2 regions of the Ewingella allii genome follow, and region 1 is predicted to be linked to the other one. Evidence: predicted binding sites of a transcription regulator. Region 1 holds the regulator's gene; the other holds the start of a gene.
The links. The regulator PurR, encoded in region 1, represses purine synthesis genes. The targets are predictions, from matches to a motif close to CANGCAAACGTTTGCNTG.
Positions count from the first base shown of each region.

Region 1 (5,652 bases):
AGTGGTTGATGCCGCTATCGAAGAGATTGGCGCAGAGCGCGTGGGTATTCGTATTTCTCCACTCGGCCCGTTCAACGGTCTGGACAATGGCGAAGATCAAGAACAAGCCGCGCTGTACCTGCTCGATGAGCTGAACAAACGCAATCTGGCATACCTGCACATTTCTGAACCAGACTGGGCAGGTGGCAAGCCTTACTCTGACGAGTTCCGTGCAGCGATCCGCGCCCACTATAAAGGCGTGATTGTCGGCGCGGGTGCTTACACCGCAGAGAAAGGCGAAGACCTGATTGAAAAAGGTTTCATTGACGCCGTGGCGTTTGGCCGCAGCTACATTGCAAACCCAGACTTGGTTGAACGTCTGAGAAACCATGCACCACTGAACGAACCACAGCCAGAGACTTTCTACGGCGGCGGCGCTCAGGGTTACACTGACTACCCGACGTTATAAAAACCGCGAGTCGCAATAAAAACGGCGAGTTCTTATAAAACGAAGAGTAACTAACGGGTTGGTTTAAAAGCCATTAGTGCAAAAAATCGACCCTTGCGGCAGCCGCCCCTCCGGCTGCCGCTTTTTTTGCCTGAATAGCGAATATCAGTTAGTCTGTTATCTATTACTTACCCCTGCATTCAGAGGAATTTATGCGCTTACTTCATACCATGCTTCGCGTTGGCGACCTGCAACGCTCAATCAGTTTCTATACCGATGTTTTGGGCATGCGCCTGCTGCGTACCAGCGAAAATACTGAATACAAATACTCTCTGGCCTTTGTTGGTTATACCGATGAAAGCGAAGGTGCAGTGATCGAACTGACTTACAACTGGGGCGTCGAAAGCTATGATCTCGGCACGGCCTATGGTCATATCGCTCTTGGCGTAGATAACGTTGCCCAGACTTGCGAAGACATTCGTAAAGCCGGTGGTAACGTGACGCGCGAAGCCGGCCCGGTGAAAGGCGGTTCTACCATCATCGCTTTCGTCGAAGACCCGGACGGCTACAAAATCGAGCTGATCGAATCTAAACATGCGGGTCAAGGTCTGGGTCACTAATCCCGCCTTCCGCTATCAAGGGCGCATAAGCGCCCTTTTTTGTTGCCCTTTTTTCCTCCCCTCCTGCAACTGACAGAAAAATTTGTCATAATGCCGGCTGAATTCGATGAAGATAAGAAACTAATGGCCGAGAATAGTGACATTAACGCCCTGAGAGGCCGATTTCGTGGTTTTTATCCCGTAGTTATCGATGTTGAAACCGCAGGATTTAACGCCCAGACCGATGCGCTGCTAGAAATTGCCGCCATTACGTTAAAGATGGATGACGAGGGTTGGCTGGAGAGCGACGAAACGTTGCATTTCCACGTCGAGCCTTTCGAGGGTTCCATTCTGGTACCGGAGGCGCTGGCCTTTAACGGCATAGACCCGACCAACCCCCTGCGCGGCGCGGTGAGCGAATATGATGCGCTACACGCGATTTTCAAAGCCATTCGCAAGGGAATGAAAGAGCAGAACTGCAATCGGGCGATCATCGTGGCGCACAATGCCAACTTCGATCACAGCTTCCTGATGGCTGCCGCAGAGCGCGCCGGGCTGAAACGCAACCCTTTCCACCCTTTTGCCACTTTCGATACCGCCGCACTCAGCGGATTGGTGCTCGGACAGACGGTGTTGGCGAAAGCCTGTATCAGCGCCGGCATGGTGTTCGACAGCAGCCAGGCGCACTCGGCGCTGTATGACACCGAGCAGACGGCCAAGCTGTTCTGTGAACTGGTAAACCGCTGGAAGCGTCTTGGTGGCTGGCCACTGCCGGTGGGCGATGAGACTGCAGCGCCGAGCGAGACAGACAGTCAGGCTGAATAAGTGGGCTTGGCGGAATTCGACAGATAAAAAAAGAGCGGCTCAGATGGCCGCTCTTTTTATTTGCTCTGCTATTACAGCGGGAGCCTGAAATTACTCAGGTTGCTGCTCTTCAGAAGATTTGTATTTCTCAGCAGTTTCTTTGATCAGCTGCTGTAGCTCACCGCGCTGGTACATTTCAATCACGATGTCGCAACCGCCAACCAGCTCGCCGTCTACCCACAGCTGCGGGAAGGTTGGCCAGTTAGCATATTTTGGCATTTCAGCACGGATATCTGGGTTTTGCAGGATATCAACGTAAGCGAAACGCTCACCACAGGCAGAAAGAGCCTGAACCGCCTGAGCAGAGAAACCGCAGCTTGGCAGCTTAGGTGAACCTTTCATGTACAGAAGGATTGGGTTTTCGGAAACCTGCTTCTGGATCTTTTCAATAGTTGGTGTGGTCATTTCTTGCTTCCTCAAGCCAAAGCTGGCTGTCACGGTCATTACTCATTATGCGCAGGCTGCTTATGGGAACCCGCAGCCTTTGTCGCTTGTCTTCTATTGTAACGATGGCTGGCATGGGATAAAAACGCCATTTTTTGCAGGGTTTTTCTCCACTGCGCCATGCATTATTCAACTGCCTGTGCCATTTTTATTAAAATGCCTCACAGGTCGCAAAAATAAACAGTCATTCAGAATAACATTTTTGCCTAACAAATTTAACTGCCGAATGAGCCTTCCGCACGGCATAGAGCATTATTTCAACTCACTGAAATATGGTGCTTTTAAAACCGTTTAATGACTATTTTCTCAGCATTTAAAATGCTATTAACTTTTTCTCACAATATGATCTAGAATCGAGGCATTTCGTGCTGTTTTGTCCGGTTCATTTGGGCAATACTCTGACATCTATGATGTTTAACTTTGGGCCAATATTGGTAACGACGCCATGCGTTTATTGATTACGCTTTCCGTACTGCTATTTACCCAGCTATTTCTTAATTTGGCGCACGCAGCGCCAAACGCTAACGTTTCCGCCGATCATAAGAAAAGCCACGTGAGTCAGGCTAAACCCGATGAGCGCCGAAAGCGAAAAGCCGTGGCCAAGACCAGTAAAAAGTCCAAGGCAGAGCCGGTAAAAGAAGAAAAAACCAAAACCAGTAAAACGAAAGAATCGAAAGAAACGAAAAAGGCCGCACCGGCCAAGCTTGCTCACCATCAGCGAGCTGAAAAGAAAATCACCAAAGTCGCGTTACGCAAAACCGAAACCAAAAAAGAAAGTCGAACGCTGGCCAAGAACGAAACCAAAAAGAACGGCAAAAAAGCTTACGGGCGTCACCGAGGTGACAAAGACGTTCTGGCAAAAAACAGTAAACCCATAACATTAAGCGCCGCGCACAAAAAACGTTACCAACACGCGCAGCAAACAGCGATGACCAAGTTGATGCATCAGGTTGGCAAACCTTATCGCTGGGGTGGGACTTCACCGAATACCGGATTTGATTGCAGTGGTTTAGTGTATTACGCCTATAAAGATTTGATTCGCATTAAAATGCCGCGCACCGCTAACGAAATGTACCACCTTCGTGACGCGGCGCCGGTTAAACGCGGTGAACTGGAGAGTGGCGATTTAGTCTTCTTCAGGATCAGCAAGCGCGGCGCAGCAGACCACGTGGGCGTGTATCTCGGCAACGGCAAGTTTATCCAGTCACCGCGAACCGGTGAAGATATTAAAATCACCTCCTTGGGTGACGATTACTGGCAAGATCACTATGTTGGCGCGCGTCGCGTCATGACGCCTAAAACGATTCGTTAAGTCGGCCCCACCGCTAATCAGTCACTGAATAGCATTTAACGAAACGCTTATGAAATTGTTGAGTCAAATTCGAGCACAGCAAGACGAAAACAAAAAGGGCGATCCCAGTGATGGGGTCGCCCTTTTCTCTATTTATTTAACTTTTCTAACTAGAACCGAACACGGTTTAACGCGCCTAAGCCCTACTCGGAATGAGAGGATTAGTGCATTACCGCCGTGAAGCTAAAGGCCAAAATCATTGCCAATGCGCCGACTGTCGTGATCAATGCGAATTTCAGATTGCTGTCCATGAAAACTCCTTGTGGATCAAATGCGGCCACGCCGTAAGCCATACAGTTTGTGTGCCAAAGCAGTTTCTCACAGTTTCCCGCTAAAATCTCGTGATCATTCCCTGCCTTAACAAGACTTTTTACTTCCCCTTTTCCGCGATATAAGAGAAAATTCGCGGTTACCACGCTGCGTGCCGGTCGATTCATCCCGATGTTCTTTCAGACAGCTGTCCTTTTCTGAAAAACCCACCAACGATTTCACTGCGCTTTTATTGTTCAGCAGTCAAATCCACGCAAGCAAACGATTAACATAATGCTAACGTGCCAGAGCACGTCGGTACAGGAGTCATTCTTTTCATGGCAACGATAAAAGATGTCGCAAAGCGGGCTGGCGTTTCCACCACTACCGTGTCGCACGTCATCAATAAAACACGTTTCGTCGCCGAAGAAACTAAAGCCGCCGTGCAGACTGCCATTAAAGAGCTGCACTACTCGCCTAGCGCCGTGGCTCGCAGCCTCAAGGTTAATAACACCAAGTCTATCGGCTTGTTGGCAACCTCCAGCGAAGCGCCCTACTTCGCCGAAGTTATCGAAGCCGTTGAAAATAGCTGCTTCGCCAAAGGCTATACGCTGATTTTATGTAACTCGCACAATAACCTCGATAAGCAACAGGCCTATCTGGCGATGCTGGCGCAAAAGCGCGTCGACGGCTTATTGGTGATGTGCGCCGAATACCCGGACGCCCTGTTGGACATGCTCGAAGAGTATCGCTCCATCCCTATGGTGGTGATGGACTGGGGCGAAGCGCGCAAGAATTTCACCGACAGCATTATTGATAACGCCTTTGAAGGCGGCTACATGGCCGGGCGCTATCTGATTGAACGCGGTCATCGCGATATCGGCGTGATCCCCGGCCAGCTAGCCCGCAACACCGGCGGCGGTCGCTTCCAGGGCTTCGTCAAAGCCTTAACCGAAGCCAATATTCCGCTGCGCGAAGAGTGGGTAGTGCAAGGGGATTTCGAGCCGGAATCCGGCTATCAGGCGATGCACAAGATTTTGATGCAGAAGCAGCGCCCGACCGCCGTTTTCTGCGGCGGCGACGTGATGGCGATGGGGGCAATCTGTGCCGCTGACGAAATGGGCCTGCGCGTGCCGCAAGACATTTCGGTGATCGGCTATGATAACGTGCGTAACGCGCGCTACTTTTCTCCAGCCCTGACCACCATCCACCAGCCGAAAGAGCGTCTGGGCGAGATGGCCTTCACCATGCTGCTCGACCGTATTGTCAGCAAGCGCGAAGAGTCGCAAACCATCGAGGTTCATCCGAAACTGGTTGAGCGCCGCTCAGTGGCCGACGGCCCGTATCGCGACTATCGTCGTTAATAGCGCGCCGCGAATAAAATAGTGAACCGACCAACGCCTGCTCCCATGCAGGCGTTTTTAATTGCGCAACCACTCCTGATTCATGGTTTCACTGTCGCCGAGATAGTCCAGCAGCCACGCCAGCGCGGGCGACTGATTGCTTTGGTCCCACGTCAGGCAGCAGGCGCTTTCCGGGAAATCCGTAGCCAGTTGCAAAACGCGAAGCTTATCCTGCTCGAGCCATTTATCCACCATATGGACGGGCATCATGCCGACACACAGCCCCGCGCACAGGCACTCAATGGCGCAGGTCCAGTCCGGCACCACCAGCCGACGCTGATTATCCAAGGTCCAGGTATCGCGCTTGGGTAAGCT
Region 1 is NZ_JAWUDN010000001.1:679,228-684,879, reverse strand. Features, by position in the region: gene SBO83_RS03335 (alkene reductase) at 1-448, shown strand, start outside; gene gloA (lactoylglutathione lyase) at 640-1,047, shown strand; gene rnt (ribonuclease T) at 1,138-1,851, shown strand; gene SBO83_RS03320 (Grx4 family monothiol glutaredoxin) at 1,942-2,295, opposite strand; gene SBO83_RS03315 (NlpC/P60 family protein) at 2,780-3,646, shown strand; gene cydH (cytochrome bd-I oxidase subunit CydH) at 3,847-4,122, opposite strand; gene purR (HTH-type transcriptional repressor PurR) at 4,273-5,298, shown strand; gene punR (DNA-binding transcriptional activator PunR) at 5,356-5,652, opposite strand, start outside.

Region 2 (5,652 bases), on a different contig from region 1:
AGGAGCATCATCACCAGTGTGGCAATAAACGCCTGAACCTTGCCTTTAGCGACAATCACCCCGGTGACGGCACCTACCGCCGCCCCCAAGGCCAGCGCACCGGCGACGGCCACCAGCGCATTCACTTCTAAGCCCACAATCGATGCCGCCACCGCGCCCGTTAAGGCCAGCAGCGAACCGACGGATAAGTCGATCCCCGACGTCAGGATAACCAGCGTCATGCCCACGGCCATAATGGCGTTGACCGAGGTTTGTTGAAGAATGTTAAACAGGTTGTTCAGTGTGAAGAAATTCGGGCTCATGGAAGAGACCACGGCAATCAGCACCAGCAGCGCAATCAGCGATTTCTGCTCTAACAACCATTCTTTTGTGAACCAGCCCTTTTTGGCTGGCATAGTCTGAGAACTCATAGTTGATTACTCCTGCGTCACGCCGTATTGCTTGCCGACAGCGGCTGCCATCAACACTTCTTGCGTAGCCTGTTCTATCGGGAATTCACCGCTTAAATGGCCTTCGTGCATCACCATGATCCGGTCACTCATGCCGATAACCTCTGGCATTTCTGACGAAATCAAAATGATGCTCAAACCTTCGCGCTTGAACTGGTTAATAAGCTGGTAAATCTCTTTCTTGGCGCCGACGTCAACGCCGCGCGTTGGCTCGTCGAGGATCAGAACTTTTGGACGCGTCATCAGCCCGCGAGCAATCGCCACTTTCTGCTGATTGCCCCCGGAGAGCAGGCCGATAGGCTGCATCATGGACGGCGTCTTGATGTTAAACATGCGAATGAAATCGCCGACCGCCTGCTGCTCATCAGCATGTTTAAGGCTGCCACCCGCGCGGCTGAAGTAGCGCAGCGCGGTCAGCGACATGTTCTCTTTGACTGACATGCCGAGCACCAGGCCGTCGCGCTTACGATCCTCAGAGATATAAACGATGCCGTTCGCCAACCCGTCCTGCGGGGAATGGGTGACAACTTCGCGGCCATCCAGCGCGACATAGCCCGCTTTACGCGGCAGCGCGCCGTACAGAATCTTCATCAACTCGGTACGACCGGCGCCCATTAGCCCAGAGACACCGAGAATTTCGCCAGCATATAAGTTGAAGCTGACATCTTTGACGCCCGGCCCGGAGACATTGCGCACTTGCAGGCGCAGCGCGCCGCGCTCTTGCTTGAGGCGCGGGTACTGCTCTTCAAGGCGGCGGCCAACCATCATTTCGATCAGCGTGTCTTCCTGCAATTCGCTTACCGGGCGCTCGGCGATGAACTGGCCGTCGCGGAACACGGTGACGTCATCACAGATTTCGAAGATTTCTTTCATGCGGTGCGAGATGTACACCACGCCGCAACCCGCCGCTTTCAGCTCGCGGATGACGTTAAATAAAGAGGCGGTTTCAGTATCGGTTAAAGCGTCGGTCGGCTCATCCATGATGATGACTTGAGATTCGAAGCTCAGCACTTTGGCGATTTCCACCATTTGCTGGTCACCAATCGATAACTCGCCCACCAGACGATGGCTGCTGTAACGCAGGTTCAGGCGCGCCAGCAGTTTGTCGGCTTCAGCGTACATCTTCTTCCAGTTGATGCGGCCAAAACCATTCACAAACTCGCGGCCAAGAAAGATGTTTTCCGCGATAGTCAGTTGGGGGATCAGGTTTAATTCCTGATGAATAATGCCGATCCCGGCTTCCTGAGAATCTTTCGGCCCATTAAACGCGGCCTCTTTCCCCAGAAAACGCAGCGAACCGGCATCCTTTTGATAGATCCCCGTCAGCACTTTCATCATGGTGGACTTACCGGCACCGTTTTCACCCACCAGCGCCATCACGCGACCCGGATAGACGCTCAGCGCCGCGCCGGAGAGCGCTTTAACGCCGGGGAACGCTTTATCAATCCCTGAGAGTTGCAGCAAAGGTTGCATAAAGGCCTCAGAAGGTTACGCCAGCACAAAGAATAACGTTCGCGTACGGCGAACATTCCCCGCTACGGACCACGGCCCGGCTGTGTTCGGTTTGCACCTTGAATGACTCATGGCTGATGTACTCAAGGCTGATGGTGTTTCCCTGATGTTGCTCAAGCTGTTTCAACTGCGCGAGTAACGCTTCATGGAGTTGAGGATTTTTTTCGACGATCTCCTCGGCGAGAATCGCGCGCTCAACCTGCATCTCATGGGTCACTACCTTAAAAACTTGCAAGAAAGTAGGAACACCGGCAGTTAGCGCCAGATCGATGCGTTGGGAAGATGCGGGTACCGGTAAACCGGCATCGGCAATAACCAGCTGATCGGTATGACCTAACCTGGCAATGACATGGGAGATTTCGGCATTTAAAAGCGGTGATTTCTTCATTGTGAACTCCGACAGCGAAACGTTTCGCTCACTGCTGAGTTTATGACGATGCTAGAAACTGGCAATCGCCTTGTGATGAAATTGTGATCGCCGTCGAAACGTTTCGCTACCCGTTTTAGAAAGCCGCGCTAAATTTGAGTTAATGACTTTTCACGGCGTTTAGAAAAGCAAAAGGGCACTCGAAAGTGCCCTTTGTTCACCACAGGCGAATTAGATTTCCACCTGCGTCCCTAGCTCGATAACGCGGTTAGGCGGGATCTCGAACTGGTCCGGCGCGCGCAGCGCGTTGCGGCTGAGAGCCATAAACAGCTTGCCGCGGAAGTAGAGATACCAAGGCCGCTTGGTGAGGATTAGCGACTCGTGGGACATAAAGAACGAAGTTTCCATCATGCGGCACGGCAGACCTTCCAGCCCGCAGCGGTGGAACACTTCCTCAACGTTTGGCGTCTCTTTGAAACCGTAGCTCGCCACCACGCGCCAGAAGGTCGGCGAGAGCTGCTCAATAGTCACCCTGCGAACATTGTGCACATAAGGCGCGTCTTCGGTGCGCAGCGTCAGCAGCACCACGCGCTCGTGCAGCACTTTGTTGTGCTTGAGGTTGTGCAGCAGGGCAAACGGAATGACGTTAGTGGCGCGGGACATATAAACCGCAGTGCCCGGCACGCGCACCGGCGGCGATTTCTCCAGCGAGGCGATCATGGCTTCCAGCGAGTTGCCGTGTTCGTGCATTCGGCGCATAAGGCGGAAACGCTCGCTTTTCCACGTAGTCATCACGATAAACATGCACAGGCCGAGAGTCAGAGGCAGCCAGCCGCCGGAGAACAGCTTGGTGGCGTTCGCCGCGAACATCGGCACGTCGATAAACAGCAGAACTACCAGCAGAATGCCGACCAGGAAAGCTTTCCAGTGCCAGTTTTTCAGCGCCACGGTGCAGGAGAGAATCGAGGTCAGCACCATGGTGCCGGTCACGGCAATACCATAGGCGGCGGCCAAATTACTCGAATGCTCGAAGCTGGCGATGACGATAACCACTGCGAAATAGAGCGTCCAGTTAATGGCGGGAATGTAGATCTGCCCGGCTTCCATTTCTGAGGTGTGGATGATGCGCATTGGCGGCAGATAGCCCAAACGAACTGCCTGACGAGTCAGGGAGAACACGCCGGAGATCACCGCCTGCGAGGCGATAATGGTGGCGAGGGTCGCCAGAATCAGCAGTGGGATCAGCGCCCAGTCAGGTGCCAGCAGGAAGAACGGGTTTTTAATCGCCTCGGGGTTTTTGAGCAGCAGTGCGCCTTGCCCGAAGTAGTTCAGCACCAGCGAAGGTAGCACCACGGTGAACCACGCCAGACGAATAGGGAATTTACCGAAGTGGCCCATATCGGCATACAGCGCCTCAACACCCGTGATGGAAAGCACCACCGCGCCGAGCGCAAAGAAGGAGAAGGATTTATGCTCAATAAAGAAGTTCACCGCCCACATCGGGTTCATGGCCCGCAGCACTTCTGGGTTTTGAGCAATACTGTTAATACCCAGCACCGCCAGCGTCAGGAACCACAGCAGCATCACCGGGGCAAACAGCTTGCCGACAATGCCGGTGCCGTGCTTCTGGATGATGAACAGTAACGTCAGGACGGTAATAGAAAGCGGCACGATATAAGGGTCGAGCGACGGGGCAGCAATCTCTAAGCCTTCCATCGCCGACAGCACCGAAATCGCCGGGGTGATCACCACTTCGCCATAGAAGAAGCTGCCGCCGATAAGCCCGAGGATCACTAATACCGCCGTGGTTCGCGCCGAGGTGTTACGGCCCGCGAGGGACATCAGGGTCAAGATCCCGCCTTCACCGGCGTTGTCTGCGCGCATCACGAAAGTGAGGTATTTCAGCGAGACAATAAGGATTAGCATCCAGAAAATCAGGGAAAGGAAACCAAAGACAACGCTGGGTTCAACGTTAAAGCCGTAGTGGCCTGAAAAACACTCTCTCAAGGTGTAGAGAGGGCTGGTGCCAATGTCACCATAAACCACACCAATGGCGGCCAGGGTTACTGCGGGGAGTGACCGTTTATGTTCTGTGCTCATAATTGGTTTCTTTTTGCTGCTCTTTTATGCAAAGAATTCCGTAAGCGAAAGATGCGCTCAGGGCTGAATGCCCACTAAACGGCGCACAGTATGCACGAATAAATCCAATTGCCTACCCCTATATAAACAAGGAATTGGCGATTAACGCAGATAAACCCACAGTATCTATAATAGAAAGATTTGTGTAATCAACAATCTATATCCGTAAGCTATATCAATAAAAATAGGCCATGGTTTATTATCATTGCCAGCCCAGTAATTTCACTGATCTCATTTACTCACGGAAACCGGAAGATTCAGTATGGCGCATTCTCCTTTACTTGCAGAACGGATTGCCCGTCTTGCCAATGCTTTAGAACACGGACTGTACGAGCGTCAGGAAGCCATCCGGTTGTGCCTGCTGGCCGCGCTGTGCGGCGAAAGCGTGTTTCTGCTCGGGCCGCCCGGCATCGCTAAAAGCCTGATTGCCCGCCGCCTTAAGTTTGCCTTCCGCCACGCCCGCGCTTTTGAATACCTGATGACTCGCTTTTCCACCCCAGAAGAGGTTTTTGGCCCGCTGTCGATTCAAGCCCTGAAAGACGAAGGCCGCTATCTGCGCCTGACTTCCGGCTATTTGCCCGAGGCGGAGATTGTTTTTCTGGATGAGATTTGGAAAGCCGGCCCGGCCATCCTCAATACCCTGCTGACCGCCATTAACGAGCGACGCTTTCGTAACGGCGAGCGCGAGGATGCTATCCCGATGCGCCTGCTGGTCAGCGCCTCCAATGAACTGCCTGAGGCCGACGGCAGCCTTGAGGCACTCTATGACCGTATGCTAATCCGCCTATGGCTGGACAAGGTGCAGGATAAACAGAATTTCCGCTCTTTGCTGACTTCCCGGCCAAACGAAAGCGCCAATCTGGTGCCGGAAGCCCTGAGCATTAGCGATGAAGAGTATCAGCAGTGGCAGCCAGAAATAGATAAGGTGGCCTTGCCGGAATCCTGCTTCGAGCTGATTTTCCAACTGCGGCAGCGTATGGACGCGCTAGACACCGCGCCTTACGTCTCGGACCGCCGCTGGAAGAAGGCCCTGCGCCTGCTGCAAGCCTGCGCCTTCTTCAGCGGCCGTCAGGCCATCACGCCTATCGACCTGATTTTGCTGAAAGATTGCCTGTGGCACGACCTGAACACCTATCACCTGCTGCAAACCCAAATCGAGCAGATGATCACCGAACAGGCTTACCA
Region 2 is NZ_JAWUDN010000005.1:4,560-10,211, forward strand. Features, by position in the region: gene rbsC (ribose ABC transporter permease) at 1-410, opposite strand, end outside; gene rbsA (ribose ABC transporter ATP-binding protein RbsA) at 417-1,922, opposite strand; gene rbsD (D-ribose pyranase) at 1,930-2,349, opposite strand; gene kup (low affinity potassium transporter Kup) at 2,560-4,428, opposite strand; gene ravA (ATPase RavA) at 4,730-5,652, shown strand, end outside.
Region 2: rbsD (D-ribose pyranase) is a predicted target of PurR. The motif match lies at 2,362-2,379, and genes of this name have one in related genera.